2 regions of the Paenibacillus vulneris genome follow, and region 2 is predicted to be linked to the other one. Evidence: riboswitches for the same ligand, from Rfam matches in the RefSeq annotation. Region 2 holds a riboswitch; the other holds the start of a gene.
What was found. Region 2 has a riboswitch for cyclic di-AMP ahead of ABEA66_RS19630 (TrkH family potassium uptake protein). Riboswitches for the same ligand answer to the same signal wherever they lie in the genome.
Positions count from the first base shown of each region.

Region 1: linked by a shared signal. The riboswitch ahead of ABEA66_RS04335 (C40 family peptidase) and the one ahead of ABEA66_RS19630 (TrkH family potassium uptake protein) in region 2 are both predicted to bind cyclic di-AMP.

Region 1 covers NZ_BAABJG010000004.1:30,055-38,484, forward strand. The annotation lists gene ABEA66_RS04325 (M1 family metallopeptidase) at 1-1,374, shown strand, start outside; gene ABEA66_RS04330 (hypothetical protein) at 1,390-2,205, shown strand; cyclic di-AMP (ydaO/yuaA leader) riboswitch at 2,656-2,793, shown strand; gene ABEA66_RS04335 (C40 family peptidase) at 2,799-3,269, shown strand; gene ABEA66_RS04340 (NADPH-dependent FMN reductase) at 3,465-4,010, opposite strand; gene ABEA66_RS04345 (DoxX family membrane protein) at 4,233-4,802, shown strand; gene ABEA66_RS04350 (exodeoxyribonuclease III) at 5,001-5,768, shown strand; gene ABEA66_RS04355 (sugar O-acetyltransferase) at 6,147-6,713, opposite strand; gene ABEA66_RS04360 (2,3-butanediol dehydrogenase) at 7,083-8,138, opposite strand; gene ABEA66_RS04365 (LacI family DNA-binding transcriptional regulator) at 8,424-8,430, shown strand, end outside.
Region 2 covers NZ_BAABJG010000021.1:289,340-297,769, forward strand. The annotation lists gene ABEA66_RS19625 (potassium channel family protein) at 1-239, opposite strand, end outside; gene ABEA66_RS19630 (TrkH family potassium uptake protein) at 256-1,608, opposite strand; cyclic di-AMP (ydaO/yuaA leader) riboswitch at 1,670-1,817, opposite strand; gene ABEA66_RS19635 (CPBP family intramembrane glutamic endopeptidase) at 2,077-3,723, shown strand; gene uvrC (excinuclease ABC subunit UvrC) at 3,769-5,739, opposite strand; gene trxA (thioredoxin) at 5,923-6,240, opposite strand; gene ABEA66_RS19650 (YqzM family protein) at 6,503-6,649, shown strand; gene ABEA66_RS19655 (MFS transporter) at 6,758-8,161, opposite strand.

The sequences.
Region 1 (8,430 bases), on a different contig from region 2:
ATGGGGTACGCCGACGATTTCATCATGGCTGGGCAGTGGTTCCCGAAGGTAGCCGTCTATGAGCCGGCAGGTACCAGAGGACGCACGGCCGAGGGCTGGAATTTGCACCAATATCACGGCAATTCGGAGTTTTATGCGGATTTCGGCATTTTTGACGTACGCATCAAAGTGCCGTCCAGCTACACAGTTGCAGCCACCGGTTTTCCGACGAAGCCGCCTGCGGACGACGGGAAGACGAAAACCTATTCGTTCTATTCCGATGACGTGCATGATTTTGCCTGGGCCGCCTCCCCTCATTTCATTTATTATGAAGAGCCCTACGCCACCCAGCAAATTCCGGGCGTCCGCATCAAGCTGTATCTCGATCCCAAGCACGAGCAGCTGAAAAACCGTTACATGACCGCCGCCAAAAAAGCATTGGCACGGTTCTCCCAATGGTATGGCAGCTACCCGTACTCCACGCTCTCGATCGTTGTACCGCCCGAGAACGGCAATGGAGCAGGTGGCATGGAATACCCGACACTCGTCACCGGTTGGGGAGCAGCCAGCGAACAGCCGGACCTGGAGCTTGAGCGGGTAATCGTACATGAAATTGGACATCAATTCTGGTATGGCATGGTCGCGAACAACGAGTTCGAGGAAGCTTGGCTGGATGAGGGCTTTACCTCCTATGCCGAGGATAAGCTGATGGAGCTGGAGTACGGCGTTAAGCCGAATCTGCTCGTGGAGTCCAGCTATATGACTTCTCCGGCAGCGCTCAAGCTGGATTCCTGGGCGTACCGGGGCCACAATCAATATGCCGAGAACGTCTACATCCGGGCCAAGCTGGTATTAAAGTCGCTCGAGCAGCAAATCGGCCGGGATACGATGGACCGTGTGATGAAGACCTATTTCCAGCGCTGGAAGTTCAAGCATCCGACGACCTCCGATTTCCAGAAGGTACTGGAGGACGTGACCAAGACGAGCTGGGCAGCCTTCTTCGATCAATATGTCTATAACGGCCTTATGGTAGACTACGCCGTGACCGGCATTCACAGCAAGCAGGTTGTCCAGGAAGGACAGCCCTTATATGAGAATACGGTCCGTATTCAAAGGTTCGGGGGAACCTATTCTACGATTCCCATCCGCTTCCATTTTGCCGATGGCTCGCAAATTGATAAAACCTGGGACGGGATCGACGCCGACGTCCAGTTCAAGCTGAATCACACGGCGCCTTTGGATTACGCTTCTATCGACCCGCATTACTCTATCGTGCTGGAAAACAAGCGAATCAACAGCTTTATGAAAACTAATGTGGACAGCAAGCTATCCATTCGCTGGAATGTCGGTGTGGTCAAATTAATCGAGACCTTGTTCGGCTGGGTCGCATGGTGAGGTGAGCAAGCGCTTATGTTGAATTTAATAAAAAAAGGATTGGGCTTAACCTGGAACCAGCCTTTTACCGTATGCACTCTATTTATTTATAATCTGCTGTGGGGGCTCGGGCTCTTCGAATGGATCCACTCCATCGTCTTCCCCTTGCTCCGCCGCTATCCCGGCAAAGAGCAGGCCCGTGAAGCGGTACAGCTCTTCTGGATCGAAGGCCAGTTCCAATTGACGAAGACCGACCTCGTGCAGCCTTACCTTCTGTGGGGGCTCGGGCTGCTGCTGGCCCGCATGCTGCTCACCCCGGTGCTGAACGCCGGTGTATACTACTCACTTAAGCATACCGAATTAAACGCCGGTTACCGGTTCGTCCAAGGGATACGTGAGCTGACCTTACCGTTCTTCGGCTACTATCTGGCCCAAATGGCGCTGCAGCTCGGCCCGCTGTACTGGCTGATCCCCAAAGCAGCCCAGCTGTACAGCAAGCAAGCAACACTGTATGCGGCTGCGCAGGAATTGCTGCCTTGGCTCGGCGCCTATCTGGCCTACATGTTTATTCTGCAGACGCTGTTTATGTATCTGCAATTCGGGAAAGTATGCGGAAAGTCATCCTTATTCTCCGTATCCCTCCTGCTGCGCAACGTTCTTCCTGCCCTGTTGATCGCTGTCACGGTCGCACTGATCGGCCTTCTTATTACCGCCGCCGTCGTGACATCCACCATGATATGGGCCGGATTCCTTGCTCTTCTCGGCTTTCAAGCCTACCGCTTCATCCATATGTTCTGCAAAATGTGGGAGATCACGGCTCAATACGCGCTTTGGTCCGCCAAAAGCGAATAGCTTCCCCCGATGTCCTGACCGGCAGAGAGAAACAAACGGACCCGCTAAATTTTAAAAAACATCAAAAAAACCGTCCGCTTCCCCTTGGAAGCTGCGACGGTTTTTTCGTGTTACAGGGTTCAGGGTTACATCCCAATTCATGCCACCCGATGTGAGATAACAGATTTTATCCATAAAGTCAATAGCCCGTTAAATCGGGCAACCTCACTACAGACAGTAATGTTCCACGATTTGGACGACGCCCATGTCAAACGACTCAGCATTTTGTCGAAATATGGATGGAAACGCCCCGTTTCCTCCCAATGATTTTTCATTGTAAACCTTTTCATCTACTGCTTTTTTAGAAATTTCGAGAAATATAGCAAAAAAACCTTTATAATTGTGAACTTTTTATGACAGCGGGAGGAAAACTGCATATTTGATCGAATTGTTGTAGTCGTAACAAAAATAACGTACATATTGCCGAATTTCCACAGCGGAAAACGGGGGATCCAAATACCCGGGTGAATTGATCTCGCAACAGAGTGATCATAGGGAGCCTTCAACCGAACCCTTAAGCTAACCTCGTAGGCATCGGAAGGGGAAAATTTCCTTTGAAAAAGTTTTTTGGTTTTGCCGTTTCTGTGGCACTGTTTTGCAGCATTCAAGTAGGAAGCGCTTTTGCGGAAACGCCGCTAAGTCAAGCCGTGAACGAAGAGCTGGGAGCGCCTTATAAATGGGCGGGCACCACAGCAAAAGGCTTTGATTGCTCCGGCTACACTTCCTTCGTCTTCGCAAAATTCGATATCGATTTGCCTCATACGTCTAAAGGACAAGCAGCGATCGGTACAACGGTGTCCCAAGATGAGCTACGCCCAGGCGATCTTGTGTTCTATAACACGGATGGCAAAGGAATCTCACATGTCGGTATTTATGTTGGTGACGGAAAGTTCTACCATTCCGCCACAAACAAAGGCGTTACCGTGACCAAGCTTAGCGATTCCTACTACGCCAAGCGTTTTGTCACAGCGAAACGCATCCTGTCGGAAGAGCAGTACCAAGCTGTGATGACCGACAGCAAATAGAAGCATCGCGCAACTATTTTTTGAAGCCCTCAGCGTTTGCCTCCGTTACGTCTCCAGCGTCCGGACAAGCCTGCAGGGCTCTCTTTCTTCTATACGATTGGTTACCCGAAAAAGTTCCACTTGAACCCGTTTTCTCGCCCTTCCAATTTCGACCAGGTGAGTAAACCTAGAGACTCACGTCTCGAAAGGAATCCTTCACTCGCTTCCCCGCTTCAGTACCGCATCCGACATCCTTACAAGCAATCGCCTTATCTCCTCAGCCGCTTCCGCATCCGTCCATTCGCCCCGATCGTTGATCTTTTTGGATACGAGTGGAATCGACAGCTGTCCTCCTTCGAACAGGTGAGCGGTTAGCATGCCTAAAGTCAGCATCAGGGAAGCATGAGCCACCTTCCCTCCTGTCGCTAGCGGGGAAGCGCTTATGGCGGCCGTCGGTTTATTCATCAGCTCTCCCGACGAGACCAGCCAATCCAACGCGTTCTTCAGAACGCCGGGCACTCCATTCGCATATTCCGGCGTACAGATCATCACTCCATCTGCCGCTTGCAGCGTCTTTCGCCATACAGCTACCGAAGCCGGTGGAGCATCTCCATCCAAGTCGGGATTAAAATGCGGGAGATCCCCTATCCCCTCAAAGCTAACCAGCTCCATCCCCTCCGGCACCAAAGCCTCTGCGGCCTGCAGCAGCCTTGTATTAGAGGATTCCTTGCGCAAGCTGCCGGAAATCGTTACGATTCTCATTCTGCTCCTCCTCCTTTTCGTCATGATACGATTATAACCTACCGGAGTAAGGAAAGCCTTATAAGCCCTGGAACTTCTTGGATGCTACAGCCATGATGATGGAAATAATACATTCTCAGGCATCTTGTGATAAATATCACATATAATTATTCGAGCTCCAGCTACAATAAAGCCATCCAATATATCCCACAGCGAACGGTTTTACATTGAGGAGGTTATTCCATGAGCAAGCACGAAATCGTAATACCCGAGAATCCCGTTTCCCATTTTTTATTCAGCAGCACCCGGGCAGGTGTGATTTGGTTAATCATTCGCCTCTATGTCGGCTACACTTGGGTTACATCCGGGTGGGGAAAAATAACGAACCCTGCATGGACCGGCGATAAAGCGGGAACCGCTCTAACAGGATTTATCAAGGGGGCATTGGCCAAAGCCGAGGCCGGCAAGGATGTTACCGGCTGGTATGCGGGCTTTCTGGAGCACTTCGTACTGCCGAATGCCAAGGTGTTCGGATTCGTTGTCGCCTTCGGCGAGCTGCTCGTAGGACTCGGATTGATCCTGGGTCTGTTAACCGGCATCGCAGCCTTCTTCGGCGGCGTTATGAACGCCAGCTTCTTATTCGCCGGAACCTTGAGCACGAACCCGATTTTATTTATTTTGGCCACATGGCTGGTGCTGGCATGGAAAAATGCAGGCTGGTACGGGTTAGACCGCTGGGCGCTGCCTTTCCTCGGTACGCCTTGGGGACGCAAAGCATCGACCGAAGGCTTCAAGTCCGCCCCGCCGCTGTAAACGCAAGCTTATCAATGGATAAGTACATGAAAAATCAGCAGCAGAAGGAACAACCCGTCCGCCGGTAACCCGCGGGCGGTTTTTTTTGCGTCCTCTCCCTCCACGCATCCAGGTACGAACCATTCACCTCTACTTGAACTATCAATCTATGATACACTGAATAAATAGATGACAAGTAAGCGGTAAGGAGATAAAGCAATGAAACTGGTATCCTGGAACGTCAATGGTTTACGTGCTTGTGTTAACAAAGGTTTTTACGATTATTTCAAGGAATGCGGAGCCGATATATTCTGTGTTCAGGAGACGAAGCTGCAGGAAGGACAAATTAGCCTGGAGCTAGGAGATTCCTACTATCAATATTGGAATTACGCCGTTAAGAAGGGGTACTCCGGCACCGCCGTCTTTACCAAGATAGAGCCGCTTTCCGTGCGATACGGCATCGAAGAGGACCAAGAAGAAGAGGGCAGGATTCTCACGCTGGAATTCGAATCATTTTATCTAGTCAATGTGTATACTCCCAATGCCCGTCGCGACCTGTCCCGGTTGGCGTACAGACTGGAGTGGGAGGAAAGGTTCCGCGCCTACCTTCAACAGCTGGACGAACAGAAGCCTGTTATCGTTTGCGGGGACCTGAATGTGGCGCATCAGGAAATAGACCTAAAAAATCCGAAGTCCAATCAAAACAATTCCGGCTTCACTCCGGAGGAACGGGAGAAAATGACGCAGCTTCTGGAGGCGGGATTTCTCGATACGTTCCGGCATTTCTACCCTGACCGGACAGATGTCTACAGCTGGTGGTCCTTCATGCCCAAGGTAAGGGAGCGGAATATCGGATGGCGCATTGATTATTTTCTGGCTTCCTCCCGACTTGCTCCCTTCTTGCTGGATGCGCAAATAGATACGGAAATCTTCGGCAGCGATCACTGTCCCGTGATTCTTACGATGTCTGACGAGATTAGCGGCTAAAAAAGACATGATGATAGATAAGATTAAGCCTATGCAGCGGCCCCTCCCTATTTATTGTTCACGATGACTGCACTCATTCGACTTAACTCAAGCCACCTCTCCGGTGGCTTTATTCTGTTGAAAAACCTATGAAGCTTGAACCATTTTCAATATATTCCAGTGGGGTATACCCCTCCAGCCGCTGTTGAAACCCATGAATTAGATTAGATTTAGCGGTATTTTCACGGGTTTCAAAGGCGGACGTAAACTCCTCCGAGGCATACCCCACCTCCATATATAGCATAGTTCTCGCAAAACTAGTTTTTTCTACAGCCTGAAGCCATCTCTCTGATGGCTTATTTTTTTCTTTATCGGTATTCGTTTGTTAAAAAATGGCTATTAAACATCGATGGTCTTAATAACCTTCGCAGGATTTCCTCCTACGACAACATTGCTAGGAACATCTTTGGTTACAATTGCCCCGGAAGCTATTACCACATTATCACCGATAGTAACGCCGGGATTAATAACGGCTCTTCCACCTATCCAAACATTATTGCCAATCGTTACAGGCTTCCCAAACTCAGCCCCAGAAACTCGTTCAAACGGGTTTAGCGGGTGTGTGGCCGTATAAATATGTACGCCTGGTGCTATAAAACAATTTTCACCGATACGGACTTCACACACATCCAGAATAACGCAATCGAAGTTCGCATAAAAATGGTTGCCTACATGAATGTTGTAGCCGTAATCGCAACGAAATGTCGGTTCCATATACAGGTTTTCACCGGTTGAACCAAAGAGCTGTTTGAGCAATTCCGTTCGTTTATCATAATCCGTTTCTATCGTTTGATTGAACAGTCTGGTCAGCTTTCTAGCGTTCTCACGGTCTTTGGTTAATTCCGGATCGGAAGCAAGGTATAATTCTCCGGCTAACATTTTCTCTTTCTCGGTTTTCGTATTCATCTTGGACATCCTTTCGTATAGGAATATCTTCATGGAATTGAGTTACAAGCCTAATAATGATCCAGACGCTTGCTTGCGGTGCCTCTAAACCGTCCCCAGCTTCCAATGTAGCATATTTCTGTCAAAGCCGGGTTATTCAACAAACGGACCTACAAAAGGACCTTAGCTTCGTAATTTTGCGAGGCCCCGAAATTAATTTATAGCTCTATAAAGAAAAAAAGGGCGTGACCACCGCCTCCCGGCAGTCCGCCACAGCCCAAATTCATTGGTAAGGGACTACGTTCATGAAACAAGGGGAGCCCGGGTGCGGGCTTCCTTATGCTGTGCCGCATCCACTTGGCTAGGCTCAGCTACAGGTACAACACAGGATTACTTGCTTTTTGGAGAAACCAAAATTTTGATTTGGCTCTTCTCCTTGATGAGAGTCTCGAAGCCTTCCTCCACAATATCGGAAAGCGGAATCCGCTTGGTCACCAGCTTGTCGGCGGGGAAATATCCTTGCTCCATCAAGCTTATGACGGCAGGGAAAATATCACGGTAGCCGATGATCCCGGCAATATTGCGCTCTTTCAGCACGATTTGGTTAGGATGAATAGATGCCTCACGCTCGAAAATGCTGACGATCATAATTTGACCGCTGATTTTTGTCGAAGCAATGGCTTGGTTCAATACGGCCGGAACGCCGGTCACTTCATAGCATACATCCGCTCCGCCGTTAGTAAGGCGCTGGATTTCTGACACAATGTCCGTTTCCGCCGGATTCAAGACTATGGCTCCCAGCTCTGCCGCTTTGCTGCGTCTCTCCTCGGACAGCTCCACCGCATAAATTTCCGATGCGCCGGAAGCCTTCAAAGCTTCGATCAGCAGCAAGCCGATCGGGCCTGTCCCGAATACAACCGCGCGGTCGCCTACTTTCAGCTGGCTCGAGCGAACGGCGTACAGGACGACAGCCGAAGGCTCAACTAATGCGCCTTGCTCATAAGATAGACTGTCCGGAATTTTGTGCACCATATGCTCATCTGCCGCAACATATTCCGAGAAGCCTCCTCCGCCCCCGGCCAGGCCCAGGAAGCCCATTTTGTCGCAAAGATTGTATTTGCCGTGTCTGCAGGATTCGCATGTGCTGCATGAGAACACAGGCTCGACCACCACACGGTCTCCAACCCGGAACCGGGTCACCCCTTCGCCGACCTCAACGATTTGTCCGGAAAACTCATGGCCCATGACGATAGGCGCTTTTTCATTCGTAAGCGGATGGGGCGTTCCCTCAGGAATAAAAATAGGACCTGCAGCATATTCATGCAGATCGCTTCCGCATATTCCGCACGCCTCGATTCTGATTTTGACCTGCCCTTTCTTAGGGGTAGGCTCATCGATCGTCTCTACGCGCAAGTCCTTCACACCATGCCATCTTAACGCTTGCATATTAGTCATCTCCCTGTAGGAATTAAGAAATAAATGATATGATTTCCCATTTACAAAGGCATAATAGGAAACGTTTCCGGTAACTATCATGTCACAGTTTCGACAAACTGTCAAATAACAAAACGGGGATCCCACCTGCTTATTTGCCGTAAAAACGAGTCCTATCCCGTGGTTTGACCGCAATCCCGTTTTAGGAAGGATAGGCTATGATATAATAAAAATAGAACTCCCATCTCGCGGAAATATTACGGAAACGATTCCGGAATGAAAGGAACATTCCTTCGTATGACGA
Region 2 (8,430 bases):
TGAATATCATCCCCGATGGAGACGACCGCACAATCAAAATTACGCATGCCTAGCGACTTCAACACATCTTCATCTGTAGAATCCGCGACGACGACATGCGTCAAGACATCGCTCATCTCCTCTACGGCTTCCTCATCCTTATCGATGCCCAAAACCTCGTATCCGAGATCCACCAGCTCCCTGGCCAAACTCGATCCGAATCTCCCCAGCCCAATCACTGCATACTGACTACGTTTCATTGTCTTAACTTTTCCCCTATCCGATGGTTATTTTCCCTTCCGGGTATCTGTATAATTCTTTTTCGGTTTTTGGCCCAAGCGCATATGCCAGCGTCAAAGGACCGAGACGGCCTGCAAACATCATCAGGCAAATCAATATTTTGCCGACATCGGTCAAATCCGTCGTCATTCCCATCGTCAAGCCAACCGTGCCGAAGGCGGAGGTCACCTCGAACAAAATCATCAGGAATGGATGGTTTTCCGTCGTGGACAAAATCATCGCAACGAAGATGACCATAAACAAGGCGATCATCGTAAGCGTAATAGCTTTCAAAATACGGTCCTTACCCAAACGGTAATGAAACAGGACAATGTCTTCCTTCCCCCGGACCATAGCTATCATCGCGCCAATCAGCGTCGTGAAGGTGGTCGTCTTGATCCCGCCCCCGGTGGAGCCAGGAGAAGCGCCTATAAACATCAGGATGATCATGAAAAACTGCGTCGCCTGGCGCAGGCTTCCCAAATCTACCGTATTGGCTCCCGCCGTGCGCGGAGTTACCGATTGGAAGAAGGCTGCCCAGATCTTGCCTCCCCACGTCAGTGAGCCTAAGGTTTTGGCATTCGTAAATTCAAATATAAAGATGACGAGTGCACCAATAAGGATAAGCAAGCCTGTCGCGCTCAAGACCACCTTGGAATGCAGCGACAGCCGCCGGTGGTTCCTGTAGTCCATCACGTCCGACATGACTACAAACCCAAGACCTCCCAGAATGATAAGCCCCATTGAAACGATATTGACGACGGGGTCATTGACATATGAGGTAAGACTCGTGAACGGACCATAGACCGATCCGAACAGGTCAAAGCCGGCATTGTTGAAGAAGGAGATCGCATGCCAGAAGCCAAAATAAATCCCTTTGGCCGGGCCCAGCTCCAACGACCATCGAATCGAGAAAATCACTGCCGCAGCGAGTTCAATTGTGAGTGAGTATCGAATGACCCGGCGGATCAACCTGACGATCCCTTCCATGCTTCCCTGATTCATCGCTTCCTGCAGGATTAACCGTTCTTTCAAGGAAATTCGCTTTTTTAGCGCAAAAGCAAACAGGGTCGCCATCGTCATAAAGCCCAGACCGCCGACCTGGATCAGCAAGATGATGACAATTTGCCCGAATTTCGAAAAAAACGTTCCCGTATCCACAACGACGAGCCCTGTCACACAGGTGGCCGATGTCGCGGTAAACAACGCATCCAGAAAGCGCAAGGGCTTGCCTGTAGCCGAGGCGACCGGGAGGGACAGGAGCATGGCTCCGGCAAGAATAATCAATGCAAAGCCGATAACTAATATTTGCGGCGGTGTGAGTTGAATTTTTTTGGTTACGGGCTTCATCGTTCACCTCAATTTCGGTTTTCAGGCAATAAAAAAGACACTGGAAACCCAATGCCTATACAGGTTCCTGCAACAAAGCCTACGAGGTTAGCTGACGGATTCGGACGCACAGGTACCCTATCAATTCCATCTCGCGAAATGGAATCGAATTCACCCCTTATTACTCATGGTTCCCCCGTTTTCAAAAAGAAATTCGGCTTTTTATTCAATTGATATGAATTATAATGTGCTTTGCTTGTAATCACAAAGTCGCTTTTACTCGAAAACGGGTAATATTCGGATTATTAGAATACTTAGGATGAAGCTGATAGAGCCGGCGCTTCGCTTTTCAACGATTTTCCCCTTCTTGCTCTGAATTTCATTGGATTTTGGCCGGGCATGTGTGCTAAGTTTAATGAATACAATGACATATCCTCACCATTTTATAAGCATAATGTAAGCTTCTAATTCTAAGTAAGGAGACATGGCATGGTAAAACGTCAAACCGACTTCCCTCTTCTCATTTTGGCACTTTTTGGAATTATTTTGTATGTATCGATCGCCGCCATCTCTTCCTGGCTCCAGGATGAATCGGTTGAGCAAGTACAGGAGGCCTCCCTCCCAACGGTTACGAAGCAGCAGGCAGCAGAGGCGGCCGTCCGGTTCGTTCAGGAGCGCTTCGGGCTCTCGGCCGATTATCGTACCGGCACCTTGTTTCAGTCTCATTCCGATCGAAGCGGCTATCTGCAAAAAGCGGAGCTGCTCGATGAATATGTCAAGCGCTTTGCCGCCTATCCTATCGATTATTTTGAGGTGGAAATTAACGACAATTCGAACCTTGCTACCTATTACGTAGAGGTTAACTTTACCAACTTAAATATAATGGGCTGGAACGCGTACTACGCTCCCTCGAGCAAAAAGCAGACTGTTGCCTCATTGGGAGACTCATTGGCGATAGCGGAGCAAGCGTTGAAGGACCAGGGCTACACGCTATCCGATTTCACGAGAATCCATCCGGTAACCGAGCCGGAACCGCCTGTAACGAACGGTCGCGGTATGCCTTACCTATTTGAGAGTAAAGACAAACAAATAGGAGAAGCCAAGCTTAGGTTAAGCTTGTCGGTAGACGGCGGAAAGGTCACGGCCTTCCATACGGCGTTTTCCATACCTGCGTCCTTTGCCGAGTGGAAGGAACAGCAGAATGACAATGCTTCCTTGATGACCCGGATTAGTCTCGGAGCTTCTCTCATCATGGCGGCTGCGGCTGTATTCCTTATGATTCGATACCGTAAAGAATGGACCTTTCGGCGCGGGATCTTTTTAACCTTCATTTTTGTTGCGATTTATATTTTCAACAATTTCAACATGCTTCCGGCATTCCGGACCATGCATTCCAATGGGCCTTCCGATTGGGGCGCTATGTTTAACCTTTGGTTTATTAATATTGTTACTGTTATCATGGCTGTCAGCGTCTATTTTTCGTTTCAGGCGGGACGTCAGCTATGGCAGAGGCAGGGCTGGATTACCTGGCCTGTTTGGAGGGACGAATCCTTTGGGGGGCATATCCGCAGCTCAATGATTCGGGGGTATTTGCTCTGCATTTTCATCCTGGCCGTGCAGCAAACGTTATTTTTCATAGCGGGCGAATACTTTGATGTCTGGTCCGTGAACGACCCTGCCGATTCCGTCCTGAACATGTCATGGCCCGCGGCTTTTCCTCTAATGGCATGGGCAGCGGCGATATCCGAGGAAGCCATCTACCGGCTGTTCGGCATCGCCTTCTTCATGAAGCTCGTTCGCAACCGGTTCCTTGCAGTGCTGCTGCCGAGCATGATTTGGGCGCTCAGTCATACGCAGTACCCTATCTACCCGGTCTATACGCGTTTTATTGAGGTAACGATCATCGGAATCATTTTTGGCTATGCCTTTTTGAAATACAGCTTGATGACCGTACTCTTCGCTCACGCAACGATGGACAGCATCCTGATGGGCTTGTCGCTATTGGACTTGAAGGGCACGCCGTTTCTCATCACCGGCATCTTCTATATCCTCTTCCCCGGGCTGGTGGGCCTGGCCGTCGCTTGGCTCCATGCCAAAGCAAAGAGGAACCCTCCGACCCTCCGTACGAGTCATTAGATTCCTCCCGGTTATAATGTCAAAAAGCAGGAAGCTTCCGCCAACCTATTCGATGGCGTTGGCTTCCTGCTGATTTTCTTCACCGCTCTCATCTTCTTGAAGCGGCTCTTCCGTTTCGCCGTTCAGCGACCGCAAAATTTGCGAAGCCAGCTTTTCCCCGATTCCAAGAGGCCGGAAATCCTCAATGCCGGCTTCTTTTATTTTTTTAAGAGAGCCGAAGTGCTTCAAGAGCGCCTTGCGCCGCTTCTCCCCGATGCCTGGAATGGAATCCAGAGTCGATACGACCATCGACTTCGCGCGCGTCTCCCGATGGAAGGTGATCGCGAAACGGTGGACCTCATCTTGAATCCGCTGGAGCAAGTAAAATTCCTGGCTGTCCCTGGGAAGCGGAACGACCTCGGGCGGGTCTCCCGTCATCAGCTCCGCCGTTTTATGCTTGGCGTCCTTAACAAGGCCGCAGACCGGGATATATAGCCCCAGCTCATTTTCAAGCACATCGACGGCCGCCGAAATCTGCCCTTTGCCGCCGTCCACGACGATAAGATCCGGCATTGGCAGGTTTTCTTTAAGTACCCGTTCGTATCTCCGGCGAATAACCTCACGCATCGTTTCGTAGTCGTCCGGCCCTTGCACCGTGCGAATCTTGTATTTGCGGTATTCCTTGCGGTCCGGCTTGCCGTCCGTAAACACGACCATGGCCGATACGGGATCGGAGCCCTGGATGTTGGAGTTATCGAAGGCCTCGATACGGTGAATCATCCCGGTACCGAGCCATTCGCCCAAATTTTCCACCGCTTTGACCGTACGCTGTTCGTCTCTCTCAATAAGCCGGAATTTCTCCTCCAGCCCGACGCGGGCGTTATCGCACGCCATATGAACCATATTTTTTTTCAAGCCGCGTCGCGGGATATGGACCTTCACCTTAAGCCAGCTCTCCAGCGCTTCCTTGACGTCGGTCTTCATTCCTTCGGCGAGCCCCGCAGGTTCCTCTTCGCTGGAGGATTCCGGAGCTTCGGCGCCCGCTGCGTTCGCTTCCTGCTCTTGCTCCGGCTCCGCAGGCAGGAAGACCTCCCTCGGCAGGGCGGGGTTATCGCTGTAATACTGCGTGACGAAGGAAACGAAATCCTCGTATTCCTCGCCGTAATAAGGGAACATCGAGGCGCGCCGCTCGATCAGCTTCCCTTGGCGCATGTACAGAATTTGGACGCACATCCAGCCCTTATCCACCGCGTAGCCGAATACATCCCGGTCCACAATATCGTGGGTTGTAATCTTCTGCTTCTCCATGACCGCGTCGATATGAACTATATGATCGCGCAGCTCCTTGGCCCGTTCGAAATTAAGCTCCTCCGCCGCCTCATGCATTTTGCGGGTCAAATCCTGCTTAATTTCATCGTGCCCCCCGTTCAAGAACCGGGTAATCTCCTGCACCATCCGGTCATATTCTTCCTGAGCGACCTCGTACTCGCACGGGGCAACGCATTGCCCCAGGTGGTAATACAGACAGACGCGCTCCGGCAGCGTCTTGCATTTGCGGAGCGGATACAGCCGGTCTAACAGCTTCTTCGTCTGCTGTGCAGCAAAGGCGTTCGGGTAAGGGCCGAAATATTTGCCCTTGTCCTTATACACCTTGCGGGTCACCTCGAGCCGCGGATGCTTCTCATTCGTTATCTTGATGTACGGGAACGACTTGTCATCCTTAAGCAGCACGTTATAGCGGGGATAATACTGCTTGATCAGGTTACACTCAAGTATTAATGCCTCTACGTTGCTGGCCGTTACTATATATTCAAAGTCGGCGATCTCATTGACCAGAGCCTGCGTCTTGGCGCTGTGGCTTCCTGTAAAATAGGAGCGGACCCGGTTGCGCAGCACCTTGGCCTTACCGACATAAATCACCTTGTCGTCTTTATTCTTCATCAAGTAACAGCCTGGCTTCTCCGGCAGCAGAGCCAGCTTGTTACGGATCGCTTCGTTTCGCCGCTTGCGCTCCTGTTCCTCCTCGTGCATCGTCATCGCGACCTATCTCCTTTCTCACAACTATCCCATGAACATGACGTTGCTTCCTTCTTAGGCATAAGCAATCCTCCAAGGATGCGGTGGAAGCCTGCTTGGCATTGTCTTATGCAACAAAAAAAGCTCTTTTCCAGCATAGCAGAAAAAGAGCTTTTTCTCATTAACAGTTTTCGTTAGAAAACATTATTGATTGCGGGTTACAACGTTTTTCAAAGCGTCCTTCGATTGGAAGCCTACCACTTTATCAACCGGTTGTCCGTCTTTGAACACGATCAATGTAGGGATGCTCATAACTCCAAAACGGGATGCGGACTCAGGATTGTCATCCACGTTCACTTTAGCGATTTTCACGCTGTCCCCCAATTCTTGATCAAGCTCTTCCAATACAGGAGCGATCATTTTGCAAGGTCCGCACCAAGGCGCCCAGAAATCAACAAGAACCGTACCGGATCCTTCAACTTCATTCTTGAAGGATTGGTCCGTAACATTAACGATAGCCATCGTATGTCTTCTCCTTCCACCGGATAAAATAAAATGTTGTCAACAAGTAAAGTATACCACAATACCCCCTATTTTCAACCGCCGCCCGACTCGTCCATCTGTTGCCATCCATGAGCGGCTTTACCCTGTACTCATTTTGAAAAACGTCGCATAATTGTCACTTTCCCCTGCTTTACAATTATCTTCGTATTTGGGTATACTATTCGTAATTAGGACTATGCACAAGACTTTCCTACGGAAATTCTTAAGGAGGAAATCAATAATGAGCGATCCAAAGCATCCTGAACTTCATGTGATGGAAGAACCAACCAACGACTTTTTGGACGTTGCAATCGGCTTCGGCGTATTCTTCGGTGTTCTTCTGCTGATTGCTGTAGTCGCAACCGTTGTTCAGGTTATGACTCGCTAATAGGTTATCAAAGGTCTGTCCAGCTGACACAAGCGGGGCAGGCTTTTTTATTTTGCAAGAACGGCTGGCGAATGCAAATCAATGACGAACCTTATATCACCAATGTCACTAAGTAACGGATTTGCTGTCCATTACTCTGTCCTTAGCCATTTTAGCTGCTCGCCCAAATTGTACATAATACAATGCAACCATCATAACGACCAGAATAGCCAGTACCAGAAAAATGTCGCTATATACGAATGTAGTGCTGTTTTGAGGTATCGGATTGAAGTGAACGGTCGAAGTGCCGAAATCCAGTACCTTGCCGATGGCAGCGGCAGATGCAGCCGAAGAAATAAAAGTGATCATGGAGAACAATCCCATTCCTACTCCTATATGCTCTTTGGGCAGCGCTCGTGAAACGGTGTTCGACATCGCAATTTGCATGAACGATTGACCAAGGACACCGAAAATGAGAAAGATCGCAATAAAGACTGGCGACATGCCTACGACGGAAGACAAACAAACGAAACCGATAATAAGAAGTGCTGCTGCTGTATACACAAGAAACGGATTTCCCTTTTCATCAGCTAACTTGCCGCCTCGCCGACCCAAAATCGCTGCCATTATGGCTGACGGTAACATAACCATTCCAATGAAAACCGGTGACAAATGGTTTACAGAAGAAAGCAGCTGAGGTGTGACGAATGGAATAGCAAAGCTAATCCCAATCATGACGAAAGTAATAATCAGACCGAATGAAAACGGTTTATTTCGAAAAATAGCCGGGTCTATAAACGGCGCTGTGGCTAAGCGTATACGTAATAAGAAAAGAATAAAAGAAATAGCACCCGCTGCAGCAACCCAAATATTTTCTTGAGTTAATGCCAGTAGTAGAAGGGCTACTGTGCCCGCCAAAAGTGATCCGCCAATAAAATCCATTTTGCTGGCGACTCCCTTTTCATCCTCTAAATATTTCCGATACATCGGCAGCGTAAACAGCGATAAAAGCGAAATCACAAATAAAACCCGCCAGTTCCACGTACTGCTCACCACCCCGGCAATGATTGGACCGAGTGCCAAACCTAGTGCGTATCCGATTGCGACGGTACCCAGTGCACGACCGCGCCTTTCAGGTGAAAAGTAACGGACTGGCACGATCATTGTAACCGCTGGAATGACCGCTGCACCCGCTGCCTGCACAATTCGTCCCACAATGACCATCCAATATTGAGTAGCGACGAGACCTACAACAGACCCCATAGCAAAAAATAGCAGACCAAATGTCAGCAAATTCTTCAAGCTGTATCTGTCTGTCAATTTTCCGTAAGTTACCGAGCCAATTGCATATACAATCATATAGCCCGTAATGATCCAGCTCCCTTGTGACGGCGAGAGCTGAAACTGATTATTGATAATCGGAAGTGCAACATTAAACATGGTTGCATTCATGACGGAGATAATGAGCGTAAAGACAAGAATACCAAGTAATAACTCTCCTGCATTCTTTTGAATACTATGATTGGTTTGCATTGGAATGCCTCTTTTCTATAGGACAAAACAGCCCTGCTGAAGCAGCGCTTCTGTTTTTCCTTTGATTGACAAATTTATCACGCTGTGAAACTGGAAGCATTTCTTTGCCGCAATGGCAAAGAAATACTTCCAAAGTTCCGACGGGTTATTCAGGGTAATTTGAAATTGATTTTGTTTTTGATTTTGCTCCCACAGCCGCAAATGATCGTATGCTTCAAAATTTTAATTGGCTGCTGGCACATGGGGCACACACTTTGATGAATCGGATC